DNA from 3 places in the Oceanobacillus timonensis genome. Region 1 is predicted to be linked to each of the others. Evidence: predicted binding sites of a transcription regulator. Region 1 holds the regulator's gene; each other region holds the start of a gene.
The links. The regulator Rex, encoded in region 1, represses fermentation and respiration genes when NADH is low (regulators of the CRP and FNR family bind a similar motif). The targets are predictions, from matches to a motif close to TTGTGAAATATTTCACAA.
Positions count from the first base shown of each region.

Region 2: a site for Rex is predicted at 861-878, ahead of pflB (formate C-acetyltransferase). Genes of this name have one in related genera too.
Region 3: a site for Rex is predicted at 872-889, ahead of B7E05_RS04540 (nitrate reductase subunit alpha). Genes of this name have one in related genera too.

Region 1 is NZ_LT800497.1:3,429,631-3,431,839, reverse strand. It holds gene abc-f (ribosomal protection-like ABC-F family protein) at 1-356, opposite strand, end outside; gene B7E05_RS16755 (redox-sensing transcriptional repressor Rex) at 636-1,271, shown strand; gene B7E05_RS16750 (DUF4305 domain-containing protein) at 1,351-1,545, opposite strand; gene B7E05_RS16745 (CPBP family intramembrane glutamic endopeptidase) at 1,547-2,209, opposite strand, start outside.
Region 2 is NZ_LT800497.1:68,280-70,488, forward strand. It holds gene B7E05_RS00825 (DMT family transporter) at 1-665, opposite strand, end outside; gene pflB (formate C-acetyltransferase) at 902-2,209, shown strand, end outside.
Region 3 is NZ_LT800497.1:907,033-909,241, forward strand. It holds gene B7E05_RS04535 (nitrate/nitrite transporter) at 1-454, opposite strand, end outside; gene B7E05_RS04540 (nitrate reductase subunit alpha) at 957-2,209, shown strand, end outside.

The DNA.
Region 1 (2,209 bases):
TAATCAGACGCATCCATACTGGAAGAATCCGCCATCTGTGTTTCCATTTCACGCAGTTTTTTTTCCATGGAGAGAAGTGGAGAAAATACATCCAGCATCTCTTTCCAAATGGTTTTTCCAGACTCTAACGTCATATGTTGGGAAAGATAACCAAATGTTAAGTCTTTCGGTTTGAATATTTCGCCACCATCAAAAGGCATTTCGCCTGCCATTATTTTGAGCAGTGTTGACTTACCGGACCCATTCCGGCCAACAATTGCAATACGTTCATTTTCTTTAATTTCCATTTTTATATTAGAAAGAATCTCTTCTGCTCCAAAGGATTTCGAGATTCCGTTTAATTGCATTAAAATCATCATTGCCATCCTTTCTAAGTTAGAAAAAAGCCTGTGCAAATACGGTACAGCATAGTCTGTTGATCGGCTTTCTTTTTCAATCATCCTGTTAAAGGAAATCATACCTTATACAAGTGTAACGTATCCCAATAGAAGCGACAATAAAATTAGCTAAAGTTCGCCATGTTGGCAGTATTTCTGTTAAAATTGTATAGTAGAGGATGTTAATGTTGAATAAAAATGAAAAGGTTTAAATAATACATTTTCCTATACTTAGAAACTGAAGAGAGGCCGTTTCAAATGGAACAAAATAAAATTCCGCAGGCAACAGCAAAACGTTTGCCTTTATACTATCGATTTCTCAATAATTTATATCAACAGGGGAAGCTGCGTGTGTCTTCGAAAGAATTAAGTGATGCTGTGAAAGTAGACTCTGCGACGATTCGAAGAGACTTTTCCTATTTTGGAGCGCTTGGAAAAAAAGGGTATGGATATAATGTGGAGTATTTATTAGGTTTTTTTAAAAGTACATTGGACCAGCATGAAATTACCAATGTTGCTTTAATCGGAGTTGGAAATCTGGGAACTGCATTTTTACATTATAATTTTTTAAAAAACAACAATATCCGTATTACAATGGCTTTTGATACAGATGAATCCAAAGCAGGCAAGGAAATTGGCGGCGTTCCCATTTATCATGTGGATGAATTAGAAGATAAAATAAAGGGGATTGAAGTTGCTATTTTAACGATTCCGGCTGAAGAAGCAGATGCTGCTGCAAACAGATTAGTTGATTTAGGCATTAAAGGCATCCTTAATTTCACTCCAGCACGCATTACTGTCCCAAGCAATATCCGTGTACATCATATTGATCTAACGGTAGAATTGCAATCACTGGTATACTTTTTAAAACATTATTCTTTAGAAGAAGAATAGTCCGTTTTTATTTACTGATAAGAAAACTAGCTCTCAAGCAGCTTTTCTAAGAGAAAGCAGTGTGAGAGCTAGTTTTTTCTTATTTTTTATTCTTTACTTTAAAGTAGTACCGCAACATTCGGAAGCCGGCATAAAAAGTAAGTGCCGCAATACCCGCGAACAGGATTGTTACGGTGTCCCAGACAGTGTCTCCTTTACTGAGAACACCAATATAAACAAATAAAGCACCGAATAAAATATAAAAAATGGCTTTAATTAAATATGGACGATGCATGTTAACCTCCAAAGAATATGAGTTGTAATTGATCGAGTTGCTTTTGAATTTCTTCTGGATCTAATGACAGCTGAGCCAAAACAACAAGTGTGTTCATACCGGCATGTACGATAATAGGTACAAGAATCCGCTTTGTCTGTACATAAAGGAATGCAAAAACAAATCCCATTGCTGTATATACTAATAGATGCAAGAAATCCCAATGAATCACGGCGAAAATAATAGAAGATATAATGGCCGCGAAGAAAAAGTTCATTTTTTTATAAAGGGATCCAAAAATAATCTTCCGAAAAATGATTTCCTCCAATATCGGAGCAAAAATAGCCGGAAGAGCAACAAAAATGGGTACTGCCCGGGCCATATTCATAATACCTTGTGTATTTTCCGAACCGGGATCGATTCCGAACAATTCCATTTCAATGGTGGCTGCCAGCCCTTGGGAAAGGAAAGCTAAAATAATCCCCAAAACAGACCAGCCAATAATTCCGCCAGCACCAGCTGCATCACGGTGATTCGGGGCTTGTATTTCCGGTTTTAAAAGCCAGATAACAACAACAATACCGGCAGCAAAACTGAATACAGACCAATAAATACTGGCAAGTGCAAGTTCAATATCAAATACAAATGCGAGTAGAGGTGCTGCAAGAAAAACGGAGAATTGCAT
Region 2 (2,209 bases), 3.4 Mb from region 1:
CCGGAAGTACGGGTTATTTTGATTCCCTTATTCACAAGCATTGCCATGATAAATAACACGACAGTTCCTACGACGAATGATATGAAAGCCGCATAAATAAAAGAATCTACCTCATACCGCAAACTGCTGTTGATAGCTGTTTGCATCGGCGGCATCATTCCTGTAGCTAATCCGACTAAAATCCAAAGACGGGAATGGTTCTTCGCAGCACCTGCCTGTTTTTTCGCATTCATATATATAATGCCGGCAATCAACAGAAGTACACCAACAATATGCATCACATGCAATGGTTTTACATCTGCATCAAACCACCCGAATGTATCAATAAATAAGCCGATAACCATTTGTCCTGTGACTGTTGCAATCACTGTCACAGCCGCACCAATTCTAGGTAACAAGATAATATTTCCTGTCAGAAAAATAACACCCAGTACCCCGCCGGCAAACCAGACATACGAATAAGATTGTGATTCAAAAAACGTTAGCGTAAATTTATCGAGGTTCATCATCAGATTAATGATAAATAAAATAATCGTGCCTGTTAAAAAGGAATAAAAAGATGTCGGTAAAACAGCTTTGGTAAATAGAGTCAGCCGATTATTGACCGCTGTCTGCATTGGAACCATCATACCTGCAATCATTCCCACGAGAATTAATATATACAACGATGAAACCTTCTTTCTGCAAAAGGATGTTAAAAATAGCCAATATCTTTATTTTAGCAAAGATATCATAGAAAACAATCATCACGCCCCATTTTCGTACAAACTTAAAAAATGAATATTTTTTGAACTTTCATGAATTGTGAAGTATTTCACTTGTTTTTTATTTTGAAACCGTTATAATAAAGATAGGGATTATTGTGAAATATTTCACAATAACCAAGAGGAGGGATTTTATTATGAAAGTGGCAGAAGACTTAGTGAGAAAAGTTCCTTGGGACGGTTTCGTTGAGGGTAACTGGCAAAAAGAAATCGATGTTCGTGATTTTATCTTACAAAATTATCATTTGTATGAAGGAAAGGAAGATTTTTTAGCAGGACCTACGAAAGCAACAGAAGAGCTATGGAAACAAGTCATGCAGTTAACCAAAGAAGAGCGTGAAAATGGCGGCGTCTATGATGTAGACACAAAGGTTGTCTCCACGATTACCTCCCATGGCGCAGGTTATTTGAATCCATCATTAGAAAAAATTGTCGGCGTACAGACAGATGAGCCTTTTAAACGTGCTTTAATGCCATTTGGCGGTATCCGCATGGCTGTGGCTGCTGCAGAATCCTATGGCTATCATGTCGATGATAATGTTGTTCAAACCTTTACGGAACACCGAAAAACGCATAATCAAGGTGTCTTTGATGCCTATACACCCGAAATCTTGAAAGCTCGAAAAGCAGGTATTATCACAGGCCTCCCCGATGCTTATGGGCGCGGACGTATTATTGGAGATTACCGGCGTGTTGCCCTATACGGAGTGGATGATTTAATACAAGCAAAGAAAAAAGATTTTTCCCTCATCGGTAACGGCACCATGACCGATGACATTATCCGTGAACGGGAAGAAACCTCCGATCAAATTCGTTCTCTAAAAGATTTGAAAAAGCTTGGAGAAACGTATGGATTTGACCTTGCCAGACCGGCACAAACAGCACAGGAAGCCTTCCAATGGCTCTATTTAGCATATTTGGCTGCAATCAAAGAACAGAACGGTGCTGCCATGAGTCTGGGGCGTGTTTCTACATTCTTAGATATTTATATAGAGAGAGATATTAAAAATGGGGTTATAACAGAAGAAGAAGCGCAAGAGCTTGTTGATCATTTTGTCATGAAGTTGCGTCTCGTAAAATTCGCCAGAACACCGGATTACAACGAATTATTCAGCGGAGACCCGACTTGGGTGACAGAATCATTAGCAGGTATCGCAGAAGATGGACGTCCGCTTGTTACAAAGAGTTCTTACCGTTTTCTGCACACATTAGATAACTTAGGTCCAGCACCAGAACCAAACTTAACTGTACTTTGGTCTGCCAAACTGCCGGAAAACTATAAAAAATATTGTGCAAAGATGTCAATTAAATCAAGTTCCATCCAATATGAAAATGATGACATTATGCGTCCGATTTATGGCGATGACTATGGCATTGCCTGCTGTGTATCTGCCATGCGCATCGGGAAACAAATGCAATTCTTCGGTGCACGCGCCAACTTGGCA
Region 3 (2,209 bases), 2.5 Mb from region 1:
CGATGACAGGAGCACCAAAAGTTGTAATGGCTGTACCAGCGTTACCAACACCGTATACTCCATTAATAAATCCATGTCTTTCTTTCGGGTAATATTTCGGAAGCGATGTAACGCCGATAGAGAATACAGCTCCGCCTAACCCCAAAATGAAACCGCCGATAACTAAATCCACAAAAGAGTTCGCGATGCTCAAGTAGAAAACAGGAAATAGTAAAATCAGGAAGCTGATCAGGAAAATCATTCTTGCGCCAAAACGGTCTGCGTAAAAACCGATTGGAATACGCAACAGGGATCCTAAAATAACAGGAATAGCTGTAACGATAGATGCTTGTCCGCCTGTTAATGGAATGTCCGTTGTAATATATGGCATGAGTGATGAAATCAATACCCACACCATAAATCCAACAACGAGATTTGAAGTTTGTAAGGTTAATTGTAATCCAGGTTTTTTCATGTTTGATCTCCTTCCAATATGAAGTCATTCTTTTTCTTACACGATAAGGAAGTGTAAGAATGCAATCATTTAAAGAACGTCGAATCGAGTGTCTCCTTTTTCTGATGAAGGAGGCGAGAGCTTGTGCTCTTCATAAGGTGTCCGTTTGTTTATTGATGCGATTACGGTGAAAATTTTAATCTTTCTTTAACAAATACGTAGTGAAATAAATCACATAATTTGTGTCATCTTTTTGAAAATACGTATTGGTTATGGGGAAATGTCGGTAGAACATCCATATAATGTTTTTTTAAGATCTTAAGAATAATGTTTTTTTAAGATCTTAAGATAGATTTTTTCGTTAACTGTAACAGTACTTTTTAAAGCCCCCTAATAACAAACCATCTAAATTTGACTAAATTTTGACTTCTGCCATCCGTGTGATGTTTTTCACAACGAAGGGGAATGAGAAATGATTTAATAGGCACCAGATTGATTAGCAATTCCATTAGGAGGGATTTAGATGGCGAAGAAACCATCTCCACTTTGGCAAAGATTGAATTACTTAAAGCCGAAAGAGAAATATTCCAATAATCATAGCCAATTACAAGAAGGAAATCGTGATTGGGAAAATGTTTATAGAAAAAGATGGCAGCATGATAAGGTTATTCGTTCTACCCATGGTGTCAATTGCACCGGGTCATGCAGCTGGAACATCTATGTAAAAGACGGCATCGTGACATGGGAAGGACAGGCGTTGGATTATCCGACCACGGGTCCGGATATGCCGGAATTTGAGCCGCGTGGGTGTCCTAGAGGAGCAAGTTTCTCCTGGTATCTATACAGCCCTTTACGTGTGAAATATCCTTACGTCAGAAAAAGATTGCTTGATTTATGGAGAGAAGCATTACAAACCCATGATAATCCATTAGAAGCTTGGAAAAGTATTGTAGAAGATAAAGAGAAGGCAGCGTCCTATAAACAAGCAAGAGGAAAAGGTGGCCTGGCTCGTGCGGATTGGGGAGAGGTAACCAAACTAGTTGCTGCATCCTGTCTATATACTGCGATGAAATATGGTCCGGATCGAAATGTTGGATTTTCTCCTATTCCTGCCATGTCCATGGTTAGTTACGCATCAGGCAGTCGCTTTATGCACCTTCTTGGCGGACAGATGTTGAGTTTTTATGACTGGTATGCAGACTTACCGCCAGCATCTCCGCAGATTTGGGGAGATCAGACGGACGTACCAGAAAGTTCGGACTGGTTTAATTCGAGCTACATTATTACCTGGGGTTCGAATGTTCCGTTAACACGTACGCCGGACGCACACTTTTTAGTCGAAGCTAGATATAAGGGCACCAAGGTTATTTCCGTAAGTCCGGACTATGCAGAGTCCACGAAGTTTTCCGATGACTGGTTATCTGTCAAACAAGGGACAGATGGTGCTGTGGCCATGGCGATGGGGCATGTTATTTTGAATGAGTTTTATGCGCAAAACATGACACCTTATTTTGAAGACTACGCAAAGAAATATACCGATTTTCCGTTTTCTGTACGTTTGAAAAAGGAAAATGGAAAGTTCACAGCAGATCGTTTTTTACATGCGAAAGATCTTGGAATGGAATTAGAGAACAATGAATGGAAGCCAGCAATGTATAACAACCTGACAGACGGTTTTTCGATTCCGCATGGCACGATGGGGTCTCGCTGGGATGATCAGGGTAAATGGAATTTAAAACTATTTGATGAAAGAACAAATGAAAAAATTGAGCCGGT